DNA from 2 places in the Kocuria tytonicola genome. Region 2 is predicted to be linked to the other one. Evidence: riboswitches for the same ligand, from Rfam matches in the RefSeq annotation. Region 2 holds a riboswitch; the other holds the start of a gene.
The links. Region 2 has a riboswitch for thiamine pyrophosphate ahead of EAE32_RS03195 (ECF transporter S component). Riboswitches for the same ligand answer to the same signal wherever they lie in the genome.
Positions count from the first base shown of each region.

Region 1: another riboswitch for thiamine pyrophosphate. It lies ahead of EAE32_RS06845 (bifunctional hydroxymethylpyrimidine kinase/phosphomethylpyrimidine kinase); the one in region 2 lies ahead of EAE32_RS03195 (ECF transporter S component).

Region 1 is NZ_RDEX01000001.1:1,500,452-1,508,113, reverse strand. It holds gene obgE (GTPase ObgE) at 1-1,434, opposite strand, end outside; gene rpmA (50S ribosomal protein L27) at 1,584-1,838, opposite strand; gene rplU (50S ribosomal protein L21) at 1,883-2,194, opposite strand; gene EAE32_RS06845 (bifunctional hydroxymethylpyrimidine kinase/phosphomethylpyrimidine kinase) at 2,441-4,075, opposite strand; TPP riboswitch at 4,063-4,156, opposite strand; gene EAE32_RS06840 (Rne/Rng family ribonuclease) at 4,265-7,662, opposite strand, start outside.
Region 2 is NZ_RDEX01000001.1:702,446-710,107, reverse strand. It holds gene EAE32_RS03205 (energy-coupling factor transporter transmembrane component T family protein) at 1-7, opposite strand, end outside; gene EAE32_RS03200 (ABC transporter ATP-binding protein) at 4-1,719, opposite strand; gene EAE32_RS03195 (ECF transporter S component) at 1,716-2,339, opposite strand; TPP riboswitch at 2,397-2,503, opposite strand; gene EAE32_RS03190 (DUF4235 domain-containing protein) at 2,600-2,872, opposite strand; gene mnhG (monovalent cation/H(+) antiporter subunit G) at 3,003-3,365, opposite strand; gene EAE32_RS03180 (MrpF/PhaF family protein) at 3,362-3,631, opposite strand; gene EAE32_RS03175 (Na+/H+ antiporter subunit E) at 3,628-4,275, opposite strand; gene EAE32_RS03170 (Na+/H+ antiporter subunit D) at 4,272-5,909, opposite strand; gene EAE32_RS03165 (Na(+)/H(+) antiporter subunit C) at 5,899-6,429, opposite strand; gene EAE32_RS03160 (Na+/H+ antiporter subunit A) at 6,426-7,662, opposite strand, start outside.

The DNA of each region.
Region 1 (7,662 bases), 800 kb from region 2:
GGGACGGGAGGTCTCCTCGAGGCGCAGGTCCGAGCCGCGCGGGCCGCCCAGCAGCTCCGCTCCGCCCACCATGGTGGGCTCCCAGTCGAAGACCACGCCGTTCTCCTCCGGACCGATGAGCACGGCGTTGCCGGGCTTCGCGCCGATCCGGAACAGCTCGTCCTCGATGCCCAGCTTGGCGAAGCGGTCCGCGAGGTAGCCCACCGCCTCGTCGTTGTTGAAGTCCGTCTGCAGCACCCAGCGCTCGGGCTTCTCCCCGCGCACGTGGTACAGCGGCTCCTCCGCGCGGTCCTCGCGCGTGATCACGAACTCCTGGCGGTCCTTCCCCCGACGACGCCGCGCGGGCTCGGGCTGCAGCACCGTCACCGTGCGGCGCTGCTCCTCACGGGCCTCCTCCTGCTCGCGGGCCTCGGCCACGAGGCTCGCCATGGCGAAGCCCAGCTCCCGCAGGCCCTCGTGGGAGGCCGTGGAGATCTCGAACACGGGGTAGCCGCGCTGCTCCAGCTCGGGGCGGATGAAGTCCGCGAGCTCCCGGGCGTCGGGCACGTCCACCTTGTTGAGCACCACCAGGCGGGGCCGCTCCGTGAGCGGGACCGCGGTGGGGTCCTCGTCCCGGATGGCCTCGGCGTAGTGCGCGAGCTCCGCCTCCAGGGCGTCCAGGTCCGTGAGGGGGTCCCGGCCCGGTTCGAGAGTGGCGCAGTCGATCACGTGCACCAGCGCGGCGCAGCGCTCCACGTGGCGCAGGAACTCCAGCCCCAGGCCCTTGCCCTCGGACGCACCGGGGATCAGACCGGGCACGTCCGCGACCGTGAACCGCGTGTCACCCGCCTGCACCACGCCCAGGTTGGGCACGAGCGTGGTGAACGGGTAGTCGGCAATCTTGGGGCGTGCGGCACTCATCGCGGCGATCAGGCTGGACTTGCCCGCGGAGGGGAAGCCCACGAGCGCGACGTCCGCAATGGACTTCAGCTCGAGCTCCACCTCCTGCTCCTCGCCCGGGATCCCCAGCAGCGCGAAGCCCGGGGCCTTGCGCTTGGGCGAGGCCAGTGCGGCGTTGCCGCGACCGCCCTGGCCACCGGCGGCGAGCACGTACTCCGCACCCTCCCCCAGCAGGTCCGCGAGCACGTTGCCCTCGCGGTCCTTGACCACGGTGCCGTCCGGGACGGAGAGCACGAGGTCCTGGCCCTTGAAGCCGTGGCGCATGTCGCCCTTGCCGGGCTCGCCGTTGGGCGCCTTCTGGTGGGGTGCGTGGTGGAAGCCCAGCAACGTGGTGGACTGTCCGTCCACCCGGAGGACCACGGAACCGCCGTCCCCGCCGTTGCCGCCGTCCGGACCGCCCAGCGGCTTGAACTTCTCGCGCTTGACGGAGACGCAGCCGTGGCCGCCGTTGCCGCCCGTGGCGTGCACGATGACTCGATCAACAAAACTGGCCACGTGGCTCCTCGACGTCTGGGTCCCCCGTGGGCGGGCGGACCGGGGTTCTGCTCAAAAGACTAGAGGGTGAGCGCGAGACGCGCCCACCCTCCAGTGGTCGCCGCCACGCTCAGGTGGCGGCGGGTGGACCCTGAGGTCCGAAGCAATGACTACTCGGCGGTCTGGATGTTGACCACGCGGCGGCCACGGCGGGTGCCGAACTCGACGACACCGGCGGCCAGGGCGAACAGGGTGTCGTCCTTGCCGCGGCCCATGTTCAGGCCCGGGTGGAAGTGCGTGCCGCGCTGGCGGACGATGATCTCGCCGGCGTTGACGGACTGGCCGCCGAAGCGCTTGACACCCAGGTACTGGGCGTTGGAGTCACGGCCGTTGCGAGTGGAACTCGCACCCTTCTTATGTGCCATGGTGTGTGCCTACCTTCGTTGGAAAATGTACGGGGGACCGGCGGTCAGGCGTCGATGCCGGTGATCTTGACCGTGGTCAGCTCGGCGCGGAAACCCTGACGCTTCTTGTAGCCGGTCTTGTTCTTGTACTTCATGATCGAGATCTTGGGACCGCGCAGGTCCTCCACGATCTCGGCAGTGACCTTGACGTTGGCCAGGGTCTTGGAGTCGGAGGTGACCTTGTCCCCATCGACCAGCAGCAGTGCAGGGAGCTCGAAGGTGCTGCCTGCCTCGCCGGCGACGCGGTCAAGGGTCACGAGGTCTCCTACGGAAACCTTCTCCTGGCGGCCGCCTGCGCGGACAATCGCGTACACCACTTGGGAACTCACTTCTCTCGACATCTATGGACTGCGTGTAATGGCCGGGTGGGCTCCTGGAGCACTGCGAATGTCGAGACATCACGCCGCGGTGGTTCACGACCGACCGCACGGTTGCGTGGCTATCGCATCAAAACAGGAAGTTCACCCGAGCGTGCCGCTTCCGGGCGCGTGTCATTGCTGATGACGCACACCGGTGGCTGGCACCGACAGCCCAGACTACCCGATGACCCGAAGCCGCGCCAATCATGGCCGCCCGGCGGCGTCGTCCGCGGTCTGGGCGAAGAACGCGAGCTCCAGGCGGCACGCCCGCCGGAATGCACGGCGCATGGCCTCGCGCGTGGCGGGGTCCGCGGTGGCCGCCGCACGGTCCACCGCGCGGCGTGCGACGTCCGTGGCACTCTGGAAGTCCGGGTCGCTGTAGGTGGCCAGCCAGTCCGCGAACGGGTGGCCCTCCCATCCGACGTCGTGGGCGCGCCGGGTGAGCTCCGTGCCCACGTGGGCGTAGAGCCAGTAGCACGGCAGCACGGCGGCGGCTCCCACCGCGAAGCCGTCCTGGCCCGTGCGCGCCAGCAGGAAGTCGGCGTAGGCGCTCGTGGTGGCCGAGGGCGGTTCCGGGGAGCGGCCCCCGAGGCGGGCCCGGTGCAGGGCGGACTCGCCCGTGACCACCGCGGCGGCCGCGGCCGCGAAGAACTCCCGGATCTCCTCCCCCGGCGCCGCGGCCGCGAGCAGCGCCAGTGCCCGGGAGTAGGCCTCCAGGTACTGCATGTCCTGGTCCAGGTACCACTCGAACGCCGCCCGCTCCAGGGTGCCGTCCCCCAGCGCCGTGACGAACGGCAGTGCCGCGATCTCCTCCCGGATCGGCGCGCAGTCCTCCCAGAGCTCGTCCGTGAACCGCTCCGCCGTGCCCCGCGCGTCCGCCTCCCGCGCGTCTGCGGGCTGCCCCGCGCCGGCTGCGGGGACGCCGTGCGCACGGGGACCCACCCCGGAGCGCCCGGGCGCGGCGTCGTCGTCCGCCGCGCCGGCCGCCGAGACGAAGGCGGGGTCCGCCACGAGGTCCTGCACGTGGTGCATGTGGTGCACCGGGCCGTTGCCGTGGCCCACGTGCAGGGAGTCCGCCGCGCGCAGCGCACCGCGCAGCCACGTGCGGGCCGTGCCGATGCCGCCCGCCCAGTCCCCCGTGCGGGCCACCACGGTGGCGAGCGCCGAGGACAGCGAGCAGCCGGTGCCGTGGGTGTTGCGGGTGGCCACCCGCGCTCCCCCGTACTGAGCGGCGGGCTCCTGCCGCCCGGGGACCACGAGGGCGTCCGGGGTGCTCTCCCCCGCGAGGTGCCCGCCCTTGACGAGCACCCGCGTGCCGAAGGTGTCCGCGACGGCGCGCCCCTGCGCGAGCGCCTCGTCCCACGTGCGCGCCACGGGCCGTTCGGCCAGCACCGCGAGCTCGGGCAGGTTGGGGGTGATGAGGTCCGCGTGGTGCAGGATCCTCCGCAGGGCGTGCTCGGCCTCGGGCTCCAGCAGCCGGCCGCCCGCGGTGGCCACCATGACGGGGTCGACCACGACCACGGGCGCCCGGTGCTCCGCGAGCCACCGGCCCACGGTCTCGATGACCGGCACGGAGCCGAGCATGCCCACCTTCACGGCGTCCAGCTCCACGTCCTGGGCCACGGCGTCCAGCTGGGCCTGCAGGACCTCCACCGGCGGGGTGTGCACGGCCACCACACCCTGGGTGTTCTGGGCGACCACCGCGGTGACCACGCTGAGTCCGTAGCCGCCCATCGCGGCAATGGACTTGAGGTCCGCGGCGTGCCCGGCACCGCCCGTGGGATCGGTCCCGGCGATCGAGAGGACGCGGGGGGCGGGGGCAGAAGGCGTGGTGGTCACGACATTCCCTTCGCTAGTGCGAGCTAGATCAGGTTCGACGGGTGTGTTCTCAGCCGCTCGGCGGCACCCCGTGTGCGTGGTCCCGATCATGCCACAGGAGCGCCCGGACGGGTCCGAGCGCTCCTGCGAGGTGGTGCATGGTGGTGTTCGCGGTGCGCACCCGGACGGCCCGGGCGCGCACCGCGGCCATCACTCGCCCTGGGGCGTCATGGTGATGTCCTGGGCCTTGACGCCCACACCCACCACCGTGGGCCGACCGTCCGACGCCGCCACGGGATTGGCGGACGCTGCCGCGGTGAAGCGGGCCGCGGTCCTCTCGGACGGGGTGTACTCGTGCTTCTGCACGCTCGCGGTGCCCGGTGCCGCGGCGGGGGCCACGGCACGCCGCGAACCACGACGCCGCCTGGCCGGGGTCTGCTGCTCGGCGGCCGGCTGCGAGGCGGTCGCGCTGCCGTTCCCGGCCGCGCCCCGACCGGCCCCGTTCCGGCCGGCACTGCTGGCCGCGGCATCGCCCGAGCCGGCGTCGGACCCGGAGGTGACCGCTCCGGCGGCGCCCACCACCCCGGTGGTGCGCGGCGCCGCCGCGTTGTGCCCGGAGGAGGTGCCCTCGTCTGCGCCGCCGGAGGACGATGCCGCCCCGCCCTGGGAGCGGGACCGGCCACGTCCGCGGCCGCGCTGGCGTCCGGAGCGCTCGTCCGTGCCCTCGGAGCCCCGGTTCCGGGTGCCCTCGGTGCCGGACCCCGTGTCCGTGGCGCCGCGGCCCCCGGAGGTGTGGCCGTCGGTGTCCTGCGAGGCGTCCTCGCCGGAGAACGCGGCGGTGAGGGAGTCCAGGGTCATGGCCTCCTCGGCGGTCTCCCGCTGCTCACGGGTCTTCGTGCCGCCGTGGCGCCCGGACCCGGAGTCCCGCGAGCGGTCCTTCTGCGGGCGCTGGCCCTGCGGCAGTTCGATGACCTCGCCGTGGATGGTGAGGCTGGAGGAGTCGCCCTCCCCCGCATCCTGCCCCGAACCGGTGTCGGTGTCGGAGCCGCTGCCGTCCTGCGAGCCGTTGTCCTCGCCGTTCTGCGCGCGACCGCGGCTGCGCTTGCCGCGGCGCTTCTTGCGGCGGCGGCCGCCCTCGGACTCGCCGTCACCGGCGTGCTCGCCCCCCTGACGGCCGCCGGAGTGCTGCTCCGAGCCGTCCTGGTGTGCGGAGTCCCCGCCGCCGCTGCGGGCGCCGTCCCCGGAACCGTCCTGCGCGGCGTCGTCGTCCTCGTGGGAGGAGGCTGCCGCGATGTTGGCGAACGCGGTGCGGGTGGCCTCGTCCCGGGCGTTCTGCTCGCCCGAGTCCTGGGACCGGTTGCCGGAACGGGGCTTCTCCTGCGCGGGGGTGCCCTGCTTCTGGCGCGAGCGCTTGCGGTCGTTGCGCCCGCCCCGGTGGTCCGTGGGGGCGGGGGCGTTGCGGCCCTTGAGCGGGTGGTCGTGGACCAGCACACCGCGGCCCGCGCACTCCTCGCACGGCTCGGAGAAGACCTCCAGCAGCCCGGTGCCCATGCGCTTGCGCGTCATCTGCACGAGGCCCAGGGACGTCACCTCCGCCACCTGGTGCTTGGTGCGGTCCCGACCCAGGCACTCCACGAGCCGGCGCAGCACGAGGTCCCGGTTGGACTCCAGGACCATGTCGATGAAGTCCACCACGATGATCCCGCCGATGTCCCGCAGCCGCAGCTGGCGCACGATCTCCTCGGCGGCCTCCAGGTTGTTCTTGGTGACGGTCTCCTCGAGGTTGCCGCCCGAGCCCGTGAACTTGCCCGTGTTGACGTCCACCACGGTCATGGCCTCGGTGCGGTCGATCACGAGCGAGCCGCCGGAGGGCAGGAACACCTTGCGCTCCAGGGCCTTCTGGATCTGCTCCTCCACGCGCATGTGCACGAAGAGGTCCTCGTCCTCGGTCCAGCGCTGCAGCCGGTCCAGCAGGTCCGGGGCCACGTAGGTCACGTAGGCCTCGATGTTGTCCCAGGCCTGCTCGCCCTGGACCACCATGGCGGTGAAGTCCTCGTTGAACACGTCCCGCACCGTCTTGATGGTGAGGTCCGGCTCCGCGTACAGCATCTCCGGGGCCAGCGTCCTGGTGGAGCGCGCCTTGTCCTGGATCTGCTCCCACTGCGAGCGCAGCCGGTTGATGTCGTTGGTCAGCTCGGTCTCGGACGCGCCCTCCGCGGCGGTGCGCACGATCACGCCCGCGCCCTCGGGCAGCCGGTCCTTGAGGATCTTCTTGAGCCGCTGGCGCTCCACGTCCGGGAGCTTGCGGGAGATGCCGGTCATGGACCCGCCGGGCACGTACACGAGGTAGCGCCCGGGCAGGGAGACCTGGCTCGTGAGGCGCGCGCCCTTGTGGCCCACGGGGTCCTTGGTGACCTGCACGAGCACGGTGTCCCCGGACTTCAGGGCGTTCTCGATCTTGCGGGGCTTGTTGCCGAGCTCCGCTGCGTCCCAGTCCACCTCACCGGCGTAGAGCACGGCGTTGCGCCCGCGCCCGATGTCCACGAACGCCGCCTCCATGGAGGGCAGCACGTTCTGCACCTTGCCCACGTAGACATTGCCGATCAGCGAGTCCTGCTGGGTGTGGGAGACGAAGTGCTCCGCGAGGATCCCGTCCTCCAGCACACCGATCTGGATGCGGTCCTCCTTCTGGCGGACCAGCATGGTGCGCTCCACGGACTCCCGGCGGGCCAGGAACTCGGCCTCGGTGATCACGTGGCGGCGGCGTCCGAACTGACGGGACTCACGACGGCGCTGGCGCTTGGCCTCGAGCCGCGTGGAGCCCTTGACGCCGGTCACCTCGTCGCTGCCGGTGCCCTCGGAGGCGCCACGCGGTGCGCGCACGCGGGTCACGGAGCCGTCGGAGTCGTCCACGAGCTCCATGTCCTCGTCCCCGCGACGACGCCGGCGGCGCCGCTTGCTGGACGCCGAACCGTTCTCGTCCTCGTCGTCGTCCTCCCGGTGCGACGTGCGCTCGGCCTCGCGCAGCCGGGCGGCCTGGGCCTCGGCGGCGCGGCGGATCTCCTCGGGGTCCGGGGCGTGGAACATCAGCGACGCGCCCGGTCCGAAGGCGCCGAAGCCCTCCTGCGCGGGGGGCTCCTCGGCCGGCGTCTCGGACGAGTTCTCGACGTCCTCGGTGGTGGTTGCGGCCCCGGAGTCCGAGCCCGCCGTGCCGGCGGCTCCCGGGTCGCTGATCTCGCCACCTGCGGCCTGGGCCGCTGCCGCGGTGCCGTTGGTGTCGGTCTCGTCGGTGCCGGCGCCGTCGTCGGTCCCGGGGGTGACGGGCAGGGAGGCGTCGGACTCCTCGGCCGTCGAGCTCTCGGCGTCGGACTTCTCGGCGCCGGACTCGTCGTCGGTGCTCGGTGCCGCCAGGGCCTCGTGGGCCTCCACCGCGGCGGCGATCTCGATGGCCGCGCGCGTGCCGTCGATCTCGGTGACCTCGGAGTCCTCGCCGTTGTCGGCCTCTCCAGCACTCGGCGCGGCGTCGGCAGTGGCGTCCTGGGCGGCGTCGGGGGCCGCTGCGGGCGCTTCCTCCGCAGCGGGAGGCGGCGTGGTGGCGTCGGGAGAGG
Region 2 (7,662 bases):
TGCTCATGCACCCAGCTCCAGTTCCTCGGCCGCGAGGGCGTCGATCAGGTCACGGTCGTGGGTCACCGCGACCACCGCGGTTCCCCGGTCCAGCTCCGTGACGAGGAGGTCCACGAGCTCCTGCCACGTCCGCGCGTCCTGGCCGAACGTGGGTTCGTCCAGGATGAGCACGTCCGGCGCGGCCGCGAGCACCGTGGCCACGGACAGCCGCCGTTTCTGCCCCCCGGAGAGCGTGAAGGGGTTGGCGTCCGCGAGGTCCGCCAGGCGGAGGCGGTGCAATAGCTCTGCCACGCGAGCGGCGTCGTCCTCCGGTGCGGGCGGATCCGTGCGGTGCGCGGCGCTGACCCGGCGGCGCAGCTGCTCGGGACCGAACTCGAGCTCCTGCCGCACGGTGGGGCGCAGGAACTGGTGCTCGGGGTGCTGGAACACCGTGCCCACGCGGGCGACGAGCTCGCCGCCGTCCCACAGGGAGGGGTCCCGGGGGGCGTCCCCCGCCAGCCGGGCGCTGGCCCGGACCGTGCCGCGCACGGGCACGAGCAGCCCCGCGAGGGTCAGCGCCAGGGTGGACTTGCCCGCCCCGTTCACCCCGGTCACGGCCAGCGCGCGCCCCGCGCGCACGTCCAGCGAGATGTTCTCCGCGGCCACCGGCACGTCCGGCACGGCTGCGGGCTCCGGGGCCTCCCGGCCGCGCCGCCACGCCGCCCGCGCACGACGTCGCCTGCGCGCCACCGCGCGCCGTGTGGGCTGCACGCGCGAGACCGCGAGATCCCGCGCGCTCAGCAGCACCGCGCCGTCGGACGCCGCAGGGGTCGCAGTCGCAGTTGCAGTTGCAGTTGCAGTTGCAGTGACAGGAACTGTGGCAGGGGCCTCGACGGACGGGGAACGGGAGGCTGGGCCGGTGCCGGTGGCGGGGGCACGGCTGTCCGAGCGGTGCGCCGGCGTGCGGGTCTCGGGGACCCAGCCGGGAACCCACGTGCCCTGCTCCTGCAGCAGGGCCCGGGCCTCGTGGAGGGTCTCGTGCGTGGGCCCGTCGAAGGCCACGCGGCCGTGCTCGTCCAGCACCACCACCCGGTCCACCACGGATTCCCACAGGGCCACGCGGTGCTCCACGACCACCAGGGTGATCCCCTCGCCCCGCACGGCCCGGGCTACGGCGCCGCACAGCTCCTGGGCGCCCTGCCCGTCCACGCTCGCGGTGGGCTCGTCCAGCAGCAGCAGGCGCGGACGCATCGCGAGCACACCGGCGAGCGCGAGGCGCTGCTTCTGCCCGCCGGACAGCGCGGTGGTGGGGTGCTCGAGCGGCAGGTCCAGCCCCACGCGCTCCAGTGCGTCCCGCACGCGCGGCCAGATCTGCTCGCGTGGCACGGCCAGGTTCTCCAGCCCGAAGGCGACGTCGTCCCCCACGCGTGAGAGCACCACCTGCGTCTCGGGGTCCTGGTGCATGAACCCGACGGCGCCCCGGGCGTCCCGGGGGTCCGCCCCGTCCACGAGCACCTCGCCCGAGCCGGACTGGCCGTCCGGGTCCTGCTCCACCCCGGCGAGCGCCTGCAGCAGGGTGGACTTGCCCGCCCCCGAGGGGCCCAGCAGCAGCACCCGCTCCCCCGGCGCCACGGTGGTGGTGACCTCCCTCAGGCTCGCGTCCTGCCGGCCGGGGTAGTGCCAGCCGAAACGGCGGAGCTCCACCGCCGCACCCGCGGGGACGGGCCCCGCCGCCGTCATCGGCGCGCGGCCCCGGACGCGAGGGCACCCAGCACCCCGGTGGCCTGCAGCGCCCGCACCACGAACCACATCAGGGCACCGGCGATCACGGCGCCGGAGATCGTGGTCAGAGCGGCATAGACCACCTTCTGGTCCGCGGCCCACTCGTAGTTGTACATGATGTCCTCGCTCACACCGAGGAACAGCCCGGAGACGGCTCCGCCGAGGGTCGCGACCAGCAGCCCGAAGCGCCGGTACCCGGTGAGGAGGAACACGAGCTCCACGCCCAGGCCCTGCACGAGGCCCGAGATCACCACGGTCCAGCCGAAGTGCGTGCCCAGGAAGCCCTCCAGCACGGCGGCCAGCAACTCGCAGAACAGTGCGGCGCCGGGCTTGCGGATGATCAGCGCGCCGAGGGTGCCCGCCACGAGCCAGCCGCCCGAGATGAGACCGGCCGAGGGCGGGTACGCCACGGCACTCGTGGACACCACGGGGTACAGCAGGTTGGACCACATCCAGAAGATCACCGCGCACACCGCCGCCAGGACGGCGGCCACCACGATGTCCACCACCCGCCACGACTGCGTGCGGGGCCCCCGGCCCGGGGACGTGCGTGCGGTGGTGCTGCGTACCTGCGTCATGAAGATCCTCCTGAAGACTCCAGGAGGGGAGGGACTGCGGACGCCCGTGCGTCCGTGCCCCTGAGATGCTCGACTCCCTAGCGCCGGTATGAACCGGATCAGGTTCGAGGGTCTGCGCTCGCGCGCACTCTCAGCGCCGCTGCGGCGCTCCCCTGTCGTTGAGCCCCCAGTCTAGACGACGCACGGCCGGGTACGCGGGGTACCCGGCCGTGCGGCGTCGTGCGGTGCGGGCCGTAGCCCGGGGGCCGCGGTCACGCGGATCAGATCTCGGTCTGCGAGGTCTTCGCGGAGTCGTTGTCCTCGGACTGCATCTTGGCCACCTGGCGGGAGATGCCCACCTTGATGACGGTGCCCACCAGGCCCGTGAGCAGGGACCAGAGGATGATGTCCCGCCAGGCCTCGTCCTCGTCCGGGTTCTTGGCGGGGGGCTCGTTGCCCGTGACCTTCTTCCAGACCACGGTCAGCGCCTTGTTGGACAGGGCCACACCGCCCAGGGAAGCGGCCGTGCCGAGCAGGTCCATCGCCTTGTTCATGGGTTTCTCCTTGGTTCTCGTGAGTGCCGCCGGCGCAGGGTGGGCGACGGCGTCGTGTTCCTACCCCAGCATACGAACCTCGGCGCGTGGCCGGGGACACCGCTGCGGGGGAGGCGGCAGGATGCCACCCTCAGCCGGACTCGTCCCCGGCGCGCGCCACGACGTCCCGCAGCTCGTCCGCCACGAGGTTCTCCTCGTGCAGGTGCTTGGAACGGTACGCGGCGCGGCCCACCATGTGCGCGGACACCGGAACGGTCAGCAGCTGGAAGATCCACGCGAGGACCAGCAGCGGGACCATCCGGGGCTCTCCGCTCTCCAGTGCCACCGCAGTGAGCAGCAGGAGCAGCCCGAAGACCTGGGGCTTGGTCCCCGCGTGCATGCGCGAGAGCAGGTCGGGGAAGCGCACCAGACCCACCGCGGCCGCCAGGGACATGAAGGATCCCACCACCAGGCACACGAGCGCCACGACGTCCACCACGGTCTGCCAGTTCACGAGCGGTCCAGTCCCACGTTGCGCGCGACCGTCACGGAGCCCAGGAAGCCCACGAGGGAGACGATCACCAGCAGCACGATGTTGTCGGTGTGGTGGTGGTAGACCATCTCCACGGCGAGCGCCGCGCCCACGATGGCGAGCAGCACGTCCGTGGCGATGACCCGGTCCAGCAGCGAGGGCCCCTTGGCCAGGCGGTAGAGGGTGCCCACGGCGGCGAGCGCCAGGATGACACCGCACACCCACACGGCCACGTCGAACACGGTCATGAGCGCTCCTCTCCTGGGCCGTTCCCGGCCTCCTGCATGTTCTCGGTGGGGGACTCCACCGCGCCCGAGGCCTCCGTGCGCCCCGGGTCCCCCTTCACGGGCAGCAGCGCGAGGTCCTCCCGGGAGCCCATGATCCGGATCCAGGCCGCCTCGGTGTCCAGGACGGAGCGGCGGAAGGCCTCCGCGTGCGCCGGTGTGGCGATGTTCAGGACGTGGAAGTAGAGGATGCCGTTCCCCCGGTCCACCTCCACCACGAGGGACCCGGGGATCAGCGCCATGGTGTGCCCCACGGCGGTCATCAGGAGGTCGTTGTTCTGGCGCAGCCGGGTCCCCAGCACGGCGTTGCGCACCCGGGGTCCCTTCCGCAGGGCCACCAGGAACACCACCAGGCTGGCCTTGGCCACCTGCCAGACGAACGTGACCACGAACAGCGCGAAGTGCACCACGTTGAACCTGCCCGAGAGCCGGACGGGTGGCAGCACCAGCAGGCGCGTGACCAGCAGGGCCAGGATCAGCCCGAAGACCAGGTTGCCGGGGCTCCAGTCCCCCCACAGTGCGCCCCAGACCACCACGAGCCACAGGATGAGGGGCAGCTCGGCGCGCAGGGAGTTGCGGGACTGCCGGCGGACGGCGGACGTGCTCACGGGGCCTCCTCGCTCACGCCGCCCTCGCCCACGGGGGCGAGCACGGCCTCGGTGTAGCGGTCGGGGTGCACGAGGTTGTCGGCGGCGCTGCCCGCGAGGTCGAAGAGCGGCCCCGCGAGGACGGTGAGGGCCACGCCCACCGCCACGAGCGCCGTCGTGGCACCCACCATGGTCTTGGGGAGCAGGACCACGGGGGCCGCGCCCGAGAACCTGCTGCCGGGCTTGCCCGCGACCACCCGCGAGGTGCGCGGCCGGTGGCCCTGCGCGGTGGTGGCGCGCAGCACGGGGTCCGGGTACTCGGCGTCGTCCACGCGGCGCAGGAACACGCGGTTCCACACGCGCACCAGTGCCATGAGCGTGAGCAGCGAGACCAGGACGGACACCCCCACCAGGAGGTAGTCCAGCCACGTGCCGCTGCTGATGCCCGCCTCGAGCAGACCCACCTTGCCCAGGAACCCGGAGAACGGGGGGATCCCCCCGAGGTTCAGCGCCGGGATCAGGTAGAGCACTCCCAGCAGGGGCGAGATCTTCAGCAGCCCCGCGAGCCGGTCCACGTTGGTGGAGCCGCCGCGCCGCTCGATCAGCCCCGCCACGAGGAACAGGCTGGTCTGGATCACGATGTGGTGCGCGATGTAGTAGACCACCGCGGCCAGCGCCTGCGGGGTGCCCACCGCGATGCCGAAGATCATGTAGCCGATGTGGCTGATGAGCGTGAACGAGAGCATGCGCTTGATGTCGATCTGGGCGAGAGCACCCAGGATGCCCACCAGCATGGTCAGCAGGGCCACCCACATGAGCAGGTCGTTGATCTGGCGTCCCGGGAACAGCAGGGTCTCGGTGCGGATGATCGAGTAGACGCCCACCTTGGTCAGCAGTCCCGCGAACACCGCGGTCACGGGAGCGGACGCCGTGGGGTAGGAGTCCGGCAGCCAGAAGGACAGCGGGAAGACCGCCGCCTTGACCCCGAAGGCGATGAGCAGCATCAGGTGCAGCTGCATCTGCGTGCCCTGCGGCAGGTCCGCGAGCTTCACGGAGAGGTCCGCCATGTTCACGGTTCCCGTGGCGCCGTAGATCATCCCGAGCGAGATCAGGAACAGGATCGAGGAGATCACCGAGACCACCACGTACGTGACGCCCGCCCGGATGCGCTGCGCCGTGCCGCCCATGGTGAGCAGCACGTAGGACGCGGTCAGCAGGATCTCGAATCCCACGTAGAGGTTGAAGAGGTCCCCCGCGAGGAACGCGTTGGACACCCCGGCCACGAGCAGCAGGAACGTGGGGTAGAAGATCGAGATGGGGCCCTCGTCGTCCCCGCCGGCCACACCCTCGCTCACCGCGTAGACGAGCACCGTGAGGGAGACGACCACCGAGACCACGAGCATCAGGGCGGAGAGCTGGTCCACCACCATCACGATTCCGTACGGCGCGGCCCAGCCCCCCAGGTGCACGGCCTGCGGCCCCTGGTTCCACACGTCCGCGAGCATGAGCGCGTTGAGCACGAGCGTGAGCACCATGGTGCCCACGGTGACGGTGCGCTGGAGCCTGTTGCGGTGGACCACCACGAAGTTCACGGCCGCGCCCACGAACGGGATCAGCACGGCGAGCGGTGCGAGCTGCGCCAGATCAGTGCTCATGGGTGCTCCTCCCGTCGTCCCGCTGCCGCTTCTCGACCCTGTGGTGACCCGGCGACTCCGTGGCCTCCTCGGCGTTGTGCCGGGACGGGGTGAACCGCGCGTCACCGTGGCTGAACTCGGAGGTGTCCTGCGGCATGGCGTCGTCGTCCTCGGCGTCGTAGGAGGACTGCTGGGCCACGCGACGGTCCTCGAGGTCGTCCTGGATCTCGTCCCGGCGGGCGAGGACCCACGAGCGCCAGATCATGCTCAGCAGGAACGCGGTGGTGGCCAGCGAGATCACGATCGACGTGAGCACGAGCGCCTGCGGCAGGGGGTCCGAGTACTCTGAGCCGCCCAGTGATTTGTCGTAGAGCGGCGCGGCGCCGGGCACTCCGCTCGTGTGCAGGATCAGCAGGTTCGCACCGTTGGTGAGCAGCATGAGCCCCAGCAGGACGCGGGTGAGGGAGCGCTCCAGCAGGAGGTAGACCCCCACGGAGAACAGCACGCCCATCACCACGAGCATGGTCAGGTTCACGGTCACTGCCGCACCTCCGAGACTTCGTCGCCGGAGACCATGGAGCCCTCCGGGACATCGGGATCGTCGGAACGCCGGGCGGTCATCGTGGCCCCGCTGCGGGTCAGGCGGATCCTGGAGCCACGGCCCGAGCGCTGCCTCTCCCGGTCCACGGCGGAGCGCTCGATCCGCTCGTCGATGCGGCCGCCCAGGGAGCGCAGGATGTCCAGCACCAGGCCCACCACGATCAGGTACACGCCCACGTCGAAGATCAGGGCCGTGACGAACTTGACGTGTCCGAACAGCGGCAGGTCCCACTCGAACGTGTGGCTCTCCATCACCGCCCCGCCGAAGAGCACGGGCGCCACGGCGTAGAGGGAGGCGATGCCCAGACCGGCCCCGAGCATCCAGCCCGCGTTGACGGGAGTGGCCCGCTCGAGCTCGTAGCGGCCGCCGGCCAGGTAGCGCAGGGTCAGGGCGAGCGAGGCCATGAGGCCGCCGGCGAATCCACCCCCGGGGTCGTTGTGCCCGGCGAGCAGCAGGTACAGGGAGACGATCATGAACGTGTGGAACAGCAGCCGGGCGACCACCTCGAACACGATGGAGCGCCGTTCCGGTGCCAGGGTGCGTCCGGCCAGCAGGAACGGATCCGCGTCCGGGCGGGACGTGAAGCGCCGGGCCACCTCGATCTCCTGGGTCCTGGCCTGCGGCGAGTGGGCCGCGGAGTCCGCGCCCCGCAGGGCCTTGAGTTGACGCGAGTCCAGCAGGTGGCGCTCGCTGCGCAACCGGTCCCCTCGGCCCTTCACGAAGATCAGGGAGGCGATGCCGGTGGCCGCCACGGTGAGCACGGAGATCTCCCCCATGGTGTCCCACGCGCGGATGTCCACGAGGATCACGTTGACCACGTTCTCCCCGTGACCCAGCTCGTATGCCATCCGGGGCATGTTCAGGGAGATCCGCTCGGCCGTGCGGGAGGACAGGGAGAACACCGCGAGGGCCATCATGAACAGCCCGAAGACCACGGCGAACACGGCCCGGAACACACGGTGGCCGGCTTTGCGCCGGTTCCACAGGGGGCCGGGCAGGGAGCGCAGGGCCAGCACGAAGGCCACCAGGGAGATGGTCTCCACGAGCATCTGGGTCAGGGCCAGGTCCGGCGCGCCGTGCAGCGCGAACATCAGCGCCAGGCCGTAGCCGGTCACGGACACCAGCAGCACGGCCAGGAACCGCTTGCCGGCCGTGAGCGCCAGCAGGGCGGCG